One region of the Brachybacterium sp. GU-2 genome, then DNA from elsewhere that is predicted to be linked to it. Evidence: riboswitches for the same ligand, from Rfam matches in the RefSeq annotation. Region 1 holds a riboswitch; the other holds the start of a gene.
What was found. A riboswitch is a leader RNA that binds a small molecule or an ion and turns the genes downstream of it on or off. The one in region 1 is predicted to bind FMN.
Positions count from the first base shown of each region.

Region 2: linked by a shared signal. The riboswitch ahead of ribD (bifunctional diaminohydroxyphosphoribosylaminopyrimidine deaminase/5-amino-6-(5-phosphoribosylamino)uracil reductase RibD) and the one ahead of pnuC (nicotinamide riboside transporter PnuC) in region 1 are both predicted to bind FMN.

Region 1 covers NZ_CP133037.2:346,939-354,461, forward strand. The annotation lists gene RBL05_RS01680 (RsmB/NOP family class I SAM-dependent RNA methyltransferase) at 1-1,654, shown strand, start outside; gene rpe (ribulose-phosphate 3-epimerase) at 1,654-2,340, shown strand; FMN riboswitch at 2,367-2,485, shown strand; gene pnuC (nicotinamide riboside transporter PnuC) at 2,575-3,282, shown strand; gene RBL05_RS01695 (phosphoribosyl-ATP diphosphatase) at 3,356-3,619, shown strand; gene hisG (ATP phosphoribosyltransferase) at 3,695-4,552, shown strand; gene RBL05_RS01705 (PH domain-containing protein) at 4,560-5,042, shown strand; gene RBL05_RS01710 (DUF3866 family protein) at 5,283-6,467, opposite strand; gene RBL05_RS01715 (WYL domain-containing protein) at 6,536-7,523, shown strand, end outside.
Region 2 covers NZ_CP133037.2:2,254,242-2,261,764, forward strand. The annotation lists gene gyrB (DNA topoisomerase (ATP-hydrolyzing) subunit B) at 1-618, opposite strand, end outside; gene ribH (6,7-dimethyl-8-ribityllumazine synthase) at 1,062-1,544, opposite strand; gene ribB (3,4-dihydroxy-2-butanone-4-phosphate synthase) at 1,541-2,890, opposite strand; gene RBL05_RS10300 (riboflavin synthase) at 2,887-3,525, opposite strand; gene ribD (bifunctional diaminohydroxyphosphoribosylaminopyrimidine deaminase/5-amino-6-(5-phosphoribosylamino)uracil reductase RibD) at 3,543-4,658, opposite strand; FMN riboswitch at 4,773-4,902, opposite strand; gene RBL05_RS10310 (DciA family protein) at 5,135-5,683, opposite strand; gene recF (DNA replication/repair protein RecF) at 5,947-7,206, opposite strand; gene dnaN (DNA polymerase III subunit beta) at 7,226-7,523, opposite strand, start outside.

The DNA of each region.
Region 1 (7,523 bases):
AGGCCGCGACGATCGCCGAGGCCGGGACGACCGGCGCGGCGACCGACGGGACGACCGCGGCAACCGACAGGACGATCGCGGCGACCGGCGCGATGACCGGGGTGGTCGGCGGGACGACCGTCGTGACCGACCCCGCGACACGCAGGGCCGCGAGCGCTCCGGCTCGCGCGGCCAGGGCGGCCCGCGCCGCGGCTGGTCCTCCTCCCGCCCCTCCGAGCGCTCCCGCGCCTCCACCCCCTCCCGCCAGGTCGCCCTCGAGGGGCTGCGCCTGGTGCGCGAGGAGGACTCCTACGCGAACCTCGTCCTGCCCCGCCTGCTGCGCAGCCACCGCGTCTCCGGCCGCGACGCCGCCTTCACCACCGAGCTGTTCTACGGCTCGCTGCGCGCCCAGGGCCGGCTCGACGCGATCATCGCCGCCTGCGTGGACCGACCGCTGGCGAAGGTCGAGCCGGCGCTGCTGGACGTGCTCCGCCTCGGCGCCTACCAGCTGCTGGACATGACCGTCGCCCCGCACGCCGCGACCTCCGAGACCGTGGCCCTGGCCCGCGCCGAGGTCGGCGCGGGAGGTGCGAGCTTCGCCAACGCCGTGCTGCGTCGGGTGGGGGAGAAGGACCTCGCCACCTGGATCGCGGAGGTCGCCCCGGACCGCGAGAAGGACCCCACCGGGCATCTCGCCGTCGTCCACTCCCACCCCCGCTGGGTGGTGCGGGCCCTGTCCGACGCCCTCGCCGGGAACGGCCGCTCCCGCGACGAGATCGATCAGCTGCTCGAGGCGCAGAACCAGGCCCCCGCGGTCTCGCTGGTGATGCGCCCGGGCCTGACCGACCTCGACGAGCTGATCGACCACGGCGCGAGCCGGGGCCGGCTCTCCGTCTTCGCCGCCGCCTGGCCCTCCGGCGACCCCGGCGGCATGGACCTGGTCAAGCAGGGCCGCGTCGCCGTCCAGGACGAGGGCTCCCAGCTCGCGGCCCTCTCCCTCGCGCTCGGCGCCGACGACCTCGTCCTCGCCGACGACGCCCACTGGCTCGACCTCTGCTCGGGCCCCGGCGGGAAGACCGCCCTGCTCGGCGGGCTCACCATCGACCACGACGCCGACCTCCTCGCCGTCGAGCTGCAGGAGCACCGCACCGAGCTGGTGGACCGCGCGGTGGCGAGCCTGCGCGAGGCCGGCTGCGAGATCACCACCCTCACCGCCGACGGCACCACCATCGGCGCCGAGCGGCCCGGGGAGTTCTCCCGCGTCCTGGCCGACGTCCCCTGCTCCGGGCTCGGGGCGCTGCGCCGCCGGCCCGAGGCCCGCTGGCGCCGCACCCCCGCCGACGTCGGCCAGCTCGGCGCGATCCAGCGCGACCTGCTGACCTCCGCGCTGGATGCGACCGCGCCCGGCGGCGTCGTCGCCTATGTCACCTGCTCGCCGCACCTGGCCGAGACCCGCCTGATCGTCGCCGACGTCCTCAAGCGCCGCGACGACGTCGAGCGCCTCGACGCCCGCCCCGCCGTCCGCGCCGGCCTGCTGCCCGCCGTGCGGGACGAGGTCGAGCTGGGCGAGGGCCCCGACGTCCAGCTGTGGCCCCACGTCCACGGCACCGACGCCATGTTCATCTGCCTGCTGCGCAGGCTCCCCGTGCCCACCGAGGAAGGAACCCCGAGCTGATGAGCATCTCGTACTCCACCGACTCCAGCTTCATCCACCCCAGCATCCTCAACGCCGACTTCATGTCCATCGGCGCCGAGCTCGACAAGATCTCCAGCGCCGACAGCGTCCACGTCGACGTCATGGACAACCACTTCGTGCCGAACCTGACCTTCGGGCCGAGCATGGTCGAGCAGATCGTCGAGCGCAGCCCCATCCCGATCGACGCGCACCTGATGATCGAGGACGCCGACACCCAGGCCCCCGTCTTCGCGGAGGCCGGCGCCTCCTCGGTGACCTTCCACCTCGAGGCCGCCCGCGCCCCCGTCAAGCTCGCCCGCGACCTGCGCCGCAAGAACGCCCAGGTCGGCGTCGCACTGCGCCCCGCCACCCCGGTCGAGCCGCTGATCGACATCATCGGCGAGTTCGACATGCTGCTGATCATGACGGTCGAGCCCGGATTCGGCGGGCAGAGCTTCCTCGAGACGATGCTCCCGAAGATCCGTCGGGCCCGCCGCGCGATCTCCGAGGCGAACCTCGAGGTCTCGATCCAGGTCGACGGCGGCGTCAGCCGCGAGACGATCGAGCGCTGCGCCGAGGCGGGCGCGAACGTCTTCGTCGCGGGCTCCGCGATCTACAAGGCCCGCGACGCCGCCGAGGAGATCTCCGCCCTGCGCGAACTGGCGGGCGCCCACGCCGCGCACTGACCTATCCTTGCTCCGTCACATCCTGTGACGTGCTCCGGGGTCGGTGAAAGTCCGAGCCGGCGGTGACAGTCCGCGACCCGCATTCTGCGGTGGAGCCGGTGGAATTCCGGCACCGACAGTACAGCCTGGATGAGAGGCGCACGTCCCGCAGGTCCCGGGACGGCGCACGCCTCCCCGAGCCCCGCAGGCAACCCTTTTCCCCGGAGCCACTGCATCCGAGGTGAAAGGACCGACATGGACATCCTGCAGTGGCTCTTCGACGCCAAGATCGAATTCGGCGGAGGCCAGTTCCTCCTGCTCCGCGAGGTGCTCGGCAACGTCTTCGGACTGCTCAGCGCGCTCGGCGGCATGCGCCGCAAGGTCTGGGCCTGGCCCATCGGCATCCTGGGCAACGCCCTGCTGCTGACCGTCTTCCTCGGCAGCGTCTTCGGCAACCCGAACTCCGTCGACCTGCTCGGCCAGGCCGGCCGACAGATCATGTTCATCGCCACCAGCGTCTACGGCTGGGTGCGCTGGCGCCAGGCGAAGCACGAGGACGGCACCGCCGTCGAGCCCGTCTGGGCCTCCTGGGGCACCCGCGCCCTGCTGCTCGTCGTGCTCGTCGGCGGCACCGCGGCGCTCACCCCGCTGTTCCGGGCGCTGGGCTCCTACGAGCCGGTCTGGGCCGACGCCTGGATCTTCATGGGCAGCCTGCTGGCGACCTTCGGCATGGCCAAGGGCTGGGTCGAGTTCTGGCTGATCTGGGTCGCGGTCGACCTCGTCGGCGTGCCGCTGCTGTGGAGCGCCGGCTACTACGCGAGCGCGTTCATGTATCTCTTCTACGGCGCGTTCACCCTCACCGGCTTCTTCGTCTGGTGGCGGGTGCGCAGCCGCCGCGACGCCGAGCCCGACCGGGTCACGGTCGAGACCGCGCACCTGGACCCGACGGTCCGCCGCGGCTGAGCCACGGGCGAGGCTCGTGCCCGGCAGGCGGTCTCCACCGCGGAGCACCTGCCGGGACGCGTACCCTGGCCCCGTGAAGGATTTCGAGGCACTGTTCGCCGAGCTGACCCAGAAGGCCCGCACCCGACCCGAGGGATCGGGCACCGTCGCGGAGCTCGATGCCGGCGTCCATCAGATCGGCAAGAAGATCGTCGAGGAGGCCGCCGAGGTGTGGATGGCCTGCGAGCACGAGTCCACCGACGACGCCGCCATGGAGATGAGCCAGCTGCTCTACCACCTCCAGGTCATGATGATCGCCAAGGACATCTCCCTCGAGGACGTCTACCGACATCTCTGAGCCGGCCCCGCGCCGCTCACCCCCGACTTCCCGTCCCACCCGTCTCGAGGCCGCCGCATCGGCCGAGGAGGATCCGTGCTCCGCATCGCCGTGCCCAACAAGGGCGCCCTGTCCGACCCCGCCGCCGACCTGCTCCAGGAGGCCGGCTACCGCCGCCGCGGCAACTCCAAGGAGCTGGTCGTGGTCGACGAGGACAACGGGGTGGAGCTGTTCCATCTGCGTCCCCGGGACATCGCGGTGTACGTCGGCTCCGGCACGGTCGACGTCGGCATCACCGGCCAGGACATGCTGCTGGACTCCCGCACCCCGGCCCAGGAGATCCTCTCGCTGGGCTTCGCCCGCTCCACCTTCCGCTTCGCCGCGCCCGCCGGAACGCACAGCACCGTCGAGGAGCTGCAGGGCTCCCGCATCGCCACCAGCTACGAGAACCTCGTGGAGGACTACCTCGCCGAGCGGGGGATCAGCGCCGAGGTGGTCCACCTCGACGGCGCGGTCGAGTCCTCGATCCGCCTCGGCGTCGCCGAGGTGATCGCGGACGTCGTCGAGACCGGCACCACGCTGCGCGAGGCAGGGCTGGAGCCCTTCGGCGAGGCGATCATGACCAGCGAGGCCGTGCTCTTCTCCCGCCCCGGCATGGAGTTGGACGACGAGGCGCAGCACGCGCTCGAGGTGCTCGAGCGGCGCATCCGCGGCGTGCTCGTCGCCCGCGAGTACGTGATGCTCGACTACGACATCCCCTCCGCACTGCTGGAGCGGGCGGTCGAGATCACCCCCGGCCTGCAGTCCCCGACCGTCTCGCCGCTGCACGGCGGGGAGTGGTCAGCCGTGCGCGCCATGGTCGACAGCCGCTCCGCGCACCGCATGATGGACGAGCTCTACGAGGCCGGCGCCCGCGCCATCCTGGTCACGGCGATCCAGGCCTGCCGCATCTGAGATCCCGATGAGCAGTGCCGCAGGGACCCCGGGCCGCGACGACGCACGCGCCGTCGAGGTGTTCCGTCCGCGGGCGGTGCGCTGGGCCGCCTACATCACCGCCGTCATCGTGATGGCCGGGATGATCGGCGGCGCGGTCATGATCACGAGCTTCCAGCTCGGCGGACGGCTCGGCTTGCTCATGATCGGTCTGCTCATCGCGCTGTTCTGCCATCTCGAGGCTTCGGTGCGGGTGGTCGCCCGTCCCGACGGGCTCGAGGTGCGCAACCTCATGCGCACCCGGACCTTCGAGTGGCCCGAGGTGCTCGGGATCAGCTTCCCTATGGGTGATCCCTGGGCTCATCTCGACCTCGCGGACGGGCGCACCCATCCGCTGCACGCCATCCAGCGCTACGACGGGGAGCGGGCGATCTCCGCCGCCCACCGCCTGCTGCACCTGGTCCAGGAGCGCGGCGAGGCCCACGGGGAGAGCGACGCCCAGCGCGGCTGACGCGGATCGCACGGCCGACATGGATCGGACGGCCGGACGGGCAGTCGTTCGACCTCAGGTACCGCATTCCTGGTACCTCACGTCGAAGAACCTCGCTGGACGGCCCCGCCGACCGCGGCGCAGGGCAGCACGGCAAGTTGTTCGACGTCGGGTACCACTTTCCTGGTACCTCACGTCGATCAACTCCGTCGGTCGCCTGTCCCCGGCAACTCCGTCGGGCCCATGCCGGCGCCGAGGCGTCTAGCGCTTGGTGCCGCCCTTGGGCTCCTTCGGCCCCTTGGACTCGCCCTTCGTGCCGCCCGAGCCGCCGCCGGCGCCCCGGACCTGCTCGGCCGCGCAGCGCCCGGCGAGGGCCGCGTACTGGAAGGAGGCGTAGTCCTCGGCGAGAGTCCGTCCCATGGTGGTCATCCGCACGGGCATCTCCTCGAGCGCATCGCGCAGCCCCTTGGCGTCGACCTCGGTGAGGTGGTGCAGCACGCCGCGCTTCTTCGCCGGCTTCAGGATCGTGCTCTTGACCTGTTTCCGCACGGACTCATGAAAAGAGTTGTATCGGGAGTCGGAGCGGGGGAGCACCGGCAAGTGCACCGGGGCGAGCAGCGCTCGCCCGTAGGCGGTGGAGGAGTGGTGGGACAGGCCCCGGTGCCGCTCCCGCTCGTCGGCCTCGGAGACCCGCAGGGTCGCGATCGGCACGCCGCCGAGCACGGAGACCGCGTGGAGCGACTCCGCCGTCTGGACGCCGGAGAAGCCCCAGCCGGTGCCGGTGCCGAGATTGCCCGGGCCCTGGATCACGATCGCGACGTCCGCGCCGACCACGTGCCGGGCGCCCAGCAGCGCCGAGTGGACCGTGACCGCCTCGAGATCGCCACCGAACGACTGCCCGGCGCTGATCACGGCGGTGAGCAGGCCGGCCTCGCGCAGCCGGGCCGCGCTCCTCGAGTAGACGGCGGGCAGCGCCGCGGCATCGGTGTGCACATAGACGATCCGGACCGAGCGGCGCCGCGCCCGGATCCCGGCGACGATCGCAGGGAGGGAGGAGTGCAGGTCCGCGACCACCACCGGCATCCCGTCGATGCCGGTGGCCTCCCGGACCGTCTCGTAGTGCTCGCTGTCCGGGTCGTCGAGCGCGTCGACCATGGTCTGCATCGGCGTGTAGCGGGCCTTGACCATGTGGCCTCGCACCTCGGCGGCCTCGGGGAGCACCTCGGTGCGGGCCACGATCATGGCGTCGCCGCCGGTGCCGAGCTCGCGCCGCACGGCGTTGGTGTTCAGCAGCACCTGCTCGCCGGCGCGCGGGCGCCCGGTGAGCTCCTCGTAGGCGATCGCGCTCAGCGTCCCCGCCCCGTCGTCCAGATCGATCTCGAGTCGATCCACTCCGGGCCAGGAGCTGGTCACGGCACTCACGGTGCCCCGTTCCCATCGCAGCATGGCCCCAGCCTAGAGGCGCGCGGCGGAAGCTCCGCATCCCTGTGATCCGGTCCGGCTAGTCTGGGCGGGTGGCTTCGAAGAACGTGGAGAGACTGCTCAACGTCATCATGACGATCGGCTCGCGACGGCGGATGGACCGCGCGAAGCTCTTCTCCGTCATCCCCGACTACGCCGAGGCGACGTCCGAGCAGGCCGCGGAGCGGATGTTCGAGCGCGACAAGGCCGCGATCCTGGAGCTCGGGCTCCCGCTCGTCGCCGAGCGGGACGTGCTGGACGAGAACACCGTGCACTACCGGATCGACGCCTCGCCCTCCACGGCGGTGCTCGATCTCACGACCGAGGAGTACACGGTGCTGCTCGCCGCGAGCCGCGCCTGGGACGACGCGACGGCCGGAGGAGCGGCCCGGCGCGTGCGCGCGAAGCTGCTCAGCCTCGGCCACGACGCGGACCCCGACCTGCTGCGGCGCACACCGCGCGGCGCCGTCGAGTCCCTGCCCGTGCTCTCCCCGCTGCTGGACGCCGTGGTGACCGGGCGCTCGGTGCGCTTCACCTATCGCGGCACGCACGGCGCCCCCGCGCAGCGCCATGTCGAGCCGTGGGTCGTCGGCGTCCACGACGGGCACTGGTACGTCTACGGCCACGACCGCGACCGCGACGCGCCCCGCGTGTTCCGCGCCTCGAGGATCGAGTCCTTCCCCGCCGAGGGCCCCGCCGCGAAGGCACCCCGCCCCGACGACATCGACCTCGCCGATGTGCTCGATCGGATGCTCGACAGCGACGACCGGGCCTCCGCGCTGCTGCGGGCCGCCCCCTACAAGGCGCTCGCCCTGCGCGACCGCGCCGTCGCCCCGCTCGAGGCCGAGCAGCTGCGACTTCCCGAGCTGCCCCGCCCGGCGACCCGCCGACTGGTCCTCGCCGACGTGCGCTGGGTCGAGCTGCTCGAGCCCGCCGCCTGGCGCGCCGAGATCGCCGAGGTGCTCGAGGCGGTCGCCGCGCGCCACGAGGGCGTCGCCGCGCTCGATGCCCTCGAAGCCGCCGCGCCGCGCCCCGCCCCCC
Region 2 (7,523 bases), 1.8 Mb from region 1:
GGTCTCGTCGGTCTCCTCGCCCTTCTCGAGCGGGGCGACGGGGACGCCGCGGGAGTAGGCCTGGCGCCAGACGTGGCCCTGGCGGCGGATCTCGACCTCCATGCGGACGGAGAGGGCGTTGACCACGGAGGAGCCGACGCCGTGCAGACCGCCGGAGACGGCGTAGCCGCCGCCGCCGAACTTGCCGCCCGCGTGCAGCACGGTGAGCACCAGCTCGACGGCGGGCTTGTTCTCGGTGGGGTGCATGTCCACGGGGATGCCGCGGGCGTGGTCGACGACGCGCACGCCGCCGTCGGCGAGGAGGGTGACCTCGATGGTGTCGCCGTGGCCGGCCATCGCCTCGTCCACGGAGTTGTCGACGATCTCCTGGACCATGTGGTGCAGGCCGCGCTCACCGGTGGAGCCGATGTACATGCCGGGGCGCTTGCGGACCGCCTCGAGGCCCTCGAGGACGGTGATGTCCGAGGCCTCGTAGTGCTCGGGCGCACGAGCCGCCTTCTCGCCCGCGGTGGTCGGCGCCGGGGCCGCGGGGGCCGTCTCCGCCTCGGGAGCCGGTGCTGCGCCGTCCGCTCCCGGTGACGGGTCCGAGGTGCCCTCGGGCAGGTCCTGGTCGGGCATGGGGCGGTCGCTGTCGCTCACCTGATGTGGCTCCTCGCAGTCCGGTCGTCCCTCGGTCGGACGGACCGAGGGTGGTCCGGCGGCACCGTGCGGCGGTGTCCCTGCGGCCCGACGCGTGCGGGATCCACGGGAGCTCCTCGCGCACGCGCGCGAGCGGCACCCGCAGGCCTCGGCGATCGGGCCGACGGCATCGAGGTGACCGGGCTGCTTCGACCCCGGTCGACGTCGGCCGAACCGCCGTCATTCTATCGGAGAACGGGTGCTGGGCCTATTCGACGCCCCGTTCCTGTGGACGACGCGACGCTGACCCCGTCCCAGACGCTCCGTGACGGCCTCTTCAACGCGCTCCGGGAGCCTCGGATGGGGGCGGGTACGCCCGAGGGGGTCCGGAGGCGGCACGGGCGCGCCTGGGATGTCCGCTCCCGGGAGTCCCGCGACGGGGCTCAGCGGGCGGCGTCCGGGAGCCCCGCGAGCACCTCGGCGGTGGCGAGCGCCGCCGCGGCCGCCTCGTGCCCCTTGTCCTCCACGGAGCCGGGCAGGCCGGCCCGATCCCGCGCCTGCTCGTCGGAGTCGCAGGTCAGGAGCCCGAAGCCGACGGGGACGCCGTGGTCGAGGGACACCCGGTTCAGCCCGTCGGTCGCCGCGGAGCAGACGTAGTCGAAGTGCGGGGTGCCGCCGCGGATGACGACGCCGAGGGCGATCACTGCCTCGTGGCCGCGGGCGAGGCGGTCCGCCACCACGGGCAGCTCGAAGGAGCCGGGCACGCGCACCAGGGTGGGCCTGTCGATGCCGGCCTCGGCGCAGGCGCGCAGGGCGCCGGCGACCAGGCCGTCCATCACCTCCTCGTGCCAGGACGCGGCGACGATCGCGACGCGGGCGTCGGGGCGGGCGGTGATCTGCGGGGTGGGGGCGCCGTGGCCGCTCATGAGGTTCCTCCGGGGGTCGTGACAGGGGCGGTGGTAGTGGTGGGGTCGAGCGCGGGAAGCCCGGTCAGGTGGTGGCCCAGCCGGTCCCGCTTGGTGGTGAGATACGCGAGGTTCTCGGCAGTGGGGTGGGCCTCGAGGTCGAGGACCCGGTGCACGCGCGTGCCGCCGGCGCGCAGGGCGTCGGCCTTCTCGGGGTTGTGGGTGAGCAGGTCGATCGCGGTGACGCCGAGGTGCTCGAGGATCCGCGGAACCGCGGCGAAGCTGCGCTCGTCCACGGGCAGTCCGAGGTCGAGGTTCGCCTCGACGGTGTCGCGGCCCGCGTCCTGCAGGGCGTAGGCGCGCAGCTTCTGGACCAGGCCGATGCCGCGGCCCTCGTGCCCGCGCAGCAGCACCAGCACGCCGCGGCCGGCGGTGGAGATCCGGGCGAGGGACTCCTGCAGCTGGGGTCCGCAGTCGCAGCGCAGCGAGCCGATCACGTCACCGGTCACGCACTCGGAGTGGACGCGCGTGAGCACGGGCTCCTCCCCGGTGACGTCCCCGGCCACGAGCACCAGGTGCTCCGCCGTCCCCTCCCGCACGGCGAGGGCGCGGAATGCGCCGTGGGCGGAGGGCAGCGGCACCGCCTCGGTGAACTCGAGCAGCGCGGGGACCGACCCGGCCAACGCGCCCGACGACGGGTCGGCCGGTGCGGCGGACGGCACTGCCGGCAGGAGCGGCGCCGCCGCCTCACCGATCTCCCGCCGGTGCGCGGCGAGGTCCTCGATGGAGATCATGGCCAGTCCGTGCTGGTCGGCGAAGGCGCGCAGCGCTGGGCCGCGCTGCATGGTGCCGTCGTCGTGGACGAGCTCGACGATCATCCCGACCGCGGGCAGACCTGCCATCCGTGTGAGGTCCACGGCGGCCTCGGTGTGGCCGCGCCGCTCGAGCACGCCGCTGGCCTTCGCCCGCAGCGGCAGCACGTGCCCGGGCCGGATCAGGTCGGTCGGGACTGCGGCGGGATCGGCGAGGACGGTGAGGGTGCGGGCCCGGTCCGCGGCGGAGATGCCGGTGGTGACCCCCTCGGCCGCGTCGACGGTCAGGGTGTACGCGGTGCGGAAGGGGTCCGCGTTGTCGGCGACCATCAGCGGCAGCTCGAGGGCGTCGGCCCGCTCGGCGCTCATCGGCGCGCACAGCAGCCCGCTCGAGTGCCGGACCGCGAAGGCGACCTGCTCGGGGGTGGCGGTCGCGGCGGCGAGGATCAGGTCGCCCTCGTTCTCGCGGTCCTCGTCGTCCACCACCACGACGGGCCGGCCGGCGGCGATCTCCGCGATCGCGGCGGGCACGGGATCCAGGCGCAGGCCGGTCATCGTCCCTGCTCCGTCCCGGTCACGGCCTCCGGGGCGCGCGCGGGCAGCAGACCGGCGGTGAGCTTCTCGACGTACTTCGCGAGCACGTCGACCTCGAGGTCCACGCCCTCGCCGACGGAGCGGGTGCCCAGGGTGGTGCGCTCGAGGGTCTCGGGGATCAGGCCGATGGTGACCTCGTCGCCGTCGATCGCGGCGACGGTGAGGCTGACGCCGTCCACGGCGAGGGAGCCCTTGGGCGCCACGTAGCGGACGAGGCCGCCCGGCAGGCGCAGGCGCAGCAGGGTGGTGCCGTCCTGCTCGTCGCGGGAGAGGATCTCGCCGACGCCGTCGACGTGGCCCTGCACGATGTGCCCGTCCAGGCGGCCGTCGGCCCGCACGCAGCGCTCGAGGTTCACGCGGTCGCCGGGGCGGAGCGTGCCGAGCGTGGTGGCGGCGAGGGTGGTGGCGATGACGTCGGCGGTCCACGTCTCCCCGACGACGGCGGTGACGGTGAGGCAGCAGCCGTTGACGGCGATCGAGTCGCCGAGCGCGATGCCCTCGAGCACGCGCGGGGAGCGGATCCGCAGGGCGGCGGGGTCGGCGCCGAGGTCGAGGGCTTCGACGGCGCCGAGCTCCTCGATGATTCCGGTGAACATGGTGGTGTCCTTCCTGGTCAGGCCGGGGTGGGAGTGGTGAGGGGGCGGAGGGTGAGGCGGAGGTCCCTCGCGCCGCCCGGCGTGGGCAGCGGGGCGACGTCGACCAGTTCGAGGTCGAGCCGCTCGGCGAGGGTGGTGATCCCGAGGTCGGCGACGCCGGGGCGGCCGGCGCCGAGCAGGGTGGGAGCGAGGTGCACGATCAGCTCGTCGACGAGCCCGGCGCGGAGGAAGGCGGCGGCGAGGGTGGGCCCTCCCTCGAGCAGCACGTGCCGGATCCCGCGGTCGAAGAGCGTCGCAAGCGCGGCCGACGGGTCGCGCGTGGGCAGGTGCAGCGCCTCCCCGGCGCCCTCTATCGCGGGGAGGTCCTCCACCTCGGAGGTGCCCATCACGACGCGCAGCGGCTGGCGGGCGTGGAGGGTGCCGTCCGGCCGACGGGCCGTCAGCGTCGGGCGGTCGCTGCGGGCGGTGCCGGTGCCGACGAGGACGGCGTCGCAGGTGGTGCGCAGCCGGTGGACCTCCTCGCGGGCGGCGGGGCCGGTGATCCACTGGCTGGTGCCGTCGGCGGCGGCGGCGCACCCGTCGAGGGTGAGCGCGGTCTTCGCCGTGACCAGCGGCCGGGACGCGCCGAGGCCGTGCTCCCAGCCACGGTTCAGGGCCGCGGCGGCCGCGGAGAGCTCGGCGGGGACGTCGCCGACGACCTCGACCCCGGCCGCGCGCAGGCGGTCGATGCCGCCCGCGGCCTGCGGGTTCGGGTCCTGCCTCGCGACGACGACGCGGGAGATCCCGGCCTCGAGGAGCGCCTGGGTGCAGGGACCGGTGCGGCCGGTGTGGTCGCAGGGCTCGAGGGTGACCACTGCCGTCGCGCCGCGCAGAGTCGCGGCGGCTCCCGGCAGCTGCCGGGCGCGGGCGAGGGCGTCGGCCTCGGCGTGGGCGGTGCCGGCCCCGCGGTGACGGCCCTCGGCGAGGACCGTCCCGTCGGCGGCGAGGAGCACGCAGCCGACGCGGGGATTCGGGCCGAACGGCACGGCGGGGTCCGCGGCGATCTCGAGCGCGCGGCGCAGCGCGGCGGTCTCCGCGGAGGTGATCCCTGGCCGGTCGCTTGGCGGGGCGTCCTGCGTGGTGCCGGGGTCCATGGCCTCTCCTCCGTCCGCTGCTCGCGATCCCGGAGGGAGAGGAAGAGAGGGGACGACGTCACCGGGGGCGCCGGCCGGGCCCAGAGGGTCGGCAGGTACGCCAGGCGACGTCGACCGCGTGCGCTTCCCATCCGGACTCTCACCGTCGGTCCAGGAGTTCCACCTGGTCAGCCTCGGGCCATGGGCCCTCGGGTCGCGGACTGTCACCGCCGGCTCGGAATTTCACCGACCCCAGTGCACGCGAGCATCATCAGCTCGTCGAGAGCACACCGTAGCAGGGGCGGCCGGGAGGATGACGGCGGATGAACGCCCGATCAGGCTCCACCCACCCGCTGACCTCCTACCGCTCGTCCCTCGCAGCACGTCGCTCGGGCTCCACCCACCCGCTGACCTCCTACCGCTCGTCCATCGCAGCACGTCGCTCAGGCTCCACCCACCCGCTGACCTCCTACCGCTCGTCCCTCGCAGCACGTCGATCAGCCATACGTATCCCGGGGGCCGCGCCAGGTCACCGTCCGTCGACCCTTCTTCCAGCTGCGCTCGGCGGCGGCCGGGCCGGTGACCTTCAGCTCCGAGACGACGTGGGAGCCGACGTGCTCCTCGATGGTGGTGATCAACTGCGGGGTGAGCATCCGCAGCTGCGCCGCCCACGCCGAGGAGGAGGCGCTGACCACGAGCACCCCGTCCTCGAAGGAGACCGGCCGGCAGTGCGTCGCGAGCCTCTCGCCGACGATCACGTCCCACTCGTCCAGCACCCGTCCGGTGCTCATCCCGGCGTTCCAGCCGAGGTTCCCCAGCACCTTCTTCAGCACCAGCTCGATGCCCTGCGGGTCCCGCGGGTCCGGGCGCGACCCGGAGTAGCCCGGCGCCCGGCCGGACCGGTCGCGCACATCCCTGGCCTGCGTCTTCGCGGAGATCGGGAAGAGGCCGCGGTCACGGGCGGCAGCACGGGAGCGGTTGACGGTGCGGCGGGCGAGCTCGAAGGGATCCACCGGCGCCGGCAGGTCCGGCGGATCGTAGAGCACCTGCTCCTCGCGGTCGGGATCCCCGGGGGCGACGGGCGTCCGTGCCCCGGAGCGGGACGCGACGGGCCCACCAGCCCCCTCGGCGCCCGGCCGCGCTCCACCGCGGGCCCGCTCGGCACCGTCCCCGCCGCGGGCACCACCCCGCGGGGGCGCGGCGGCCGGAGCCGTCGGCGAGGACGCCTGCTCCTCGGACCCCGCCGCTGCCCCACTCCAGGTGCCGAGCCCGTACGGGTTCGCGATCCTCGGGCGCGGAGCACCGCCGTTCATCGCAGCCCGCCCCCGCTGCGCGGGACCGCCTCGCCGAGCGTCACGTCGACCACGTGGATCTCGCCGTCGAGGGAGGCGGGGATGTCGGTGTCGTTCGCGGTCGTGATCAGCACCTGCGAGGCGTCGGTGACGATCCGGCCGAGCCGCTCGCGGCGATGCACGTCCAGCTCGCTGAAGACGTCGTCGAGGATGAGAATCGGCTCGCCGTCGCCGAGGTCGCCCTCCTCGAGACGCAGCAGGTCGTAGCTGGCCAGGCGCAGGGCGAGCGCGAGAGACCAGGACTCGCCGTGGCTCGCGTAGCCCTTCGCGGGGAAGTCGTGCAGGCGGATCTCGAGGTCGTCGCGGTGCGGCCCGGTGAGGTTCGTGCCGCGGTCGATCTCCTCGTCGTGGCGTGCGGAGACCAGGGCGAGCAGGACGTCGTGGATGTCGCGGGTGCCGGGCAGCTCCCCGGGCGCGGCGCCGAGCTCGTCGAGCACGTCGGAACGGTAGCGGACGTCCGCCGGGGAGGCGACCTCGCCGCGCTGGTCAGGGGGCAGGTCGAGCGCCTGCTCGGCCCCCTCGTCGGTCGAGACCCGCAGGTAGGAGTACCCCAGGTGCGGGCGCAGACGGTTCACGAGGTGGAGCCGGGCACGCAGCAGCTCGGCGCCGTGACGGGCGAGCTGCTGGTCCCAGACCTCGAGCGTGGAGGCCGCGGACTCGGCCGGGTCCAGCCCGCCGACGCTGCGCCCCGAGCCACCCCGCCGCATCGAGCGCATCTGCTTGAGCAGGTTGCCGCGCTGCTTGAGGACCCGGTCGTAGTCGGCCTTGATCGACGCGAAGCGGGGCGCGATCTCGAACAGGAGCTCGTCGAGGAAGCGGCGCCTGCCCTCCGGATCGGCCTTGACCAGTCCCAGGTCCTCCGGGGCGAAGAGCACTGCCCGCACCTCGCCGAGCAGGTCGCGCAGCCGGGAGACGTTCTGCCCCTGGAGCCGGGCGCGGTTCGCCTTGCCGGGGGTGATCTCGAGGTCGATCTGAAGGGGCCGGCCGGCGCGTTCGAAGCTCGCACGGACGATCGCGGTGGACTCGCCGCGGTGCACGAGCGCGGCGTCGTGGGGGACGCGGTGGCTCGAGAGCGTCGCGAGGTACCACAGCGCCTCGACGATGTTGGTCTTGCCCTGCCCGTTCGGGCCCACCATGACGGTGATGCCGGGACGGACGGGCAGGCTCAGCTGCCGGTAGGAGCGGAAGTCGGTGAGTTCGAGGGCGGTCAGGTGCACGGAGGGAGCTCTCCCTCCCTCAGATCCGCATCGGCATGATGAGGTACCGGTAGGAGTTGTCGGGCTCGCCCTCGAGCGAGTCCTGCCCGGTCATCACCGAGGGCTTGATCGAGTCGGTGAAGGTCAGGCGGGCGAACTCGCTGCCGAGCGCGCCGAGGCCGTCGAGCAGGAAGCCCGAGTTGAAGCCGACGACGAGGTCCTCGCCCTCGAGCTGCGCCTCGAGCACCTCGCTGGCCTGAGCGTCGTCGCCGGCGCCGGCCTCGAGCGCGACCTGGCCCTCGGAGAACGACAGGCGCACCGGGGTGTTCCGCTCGGCG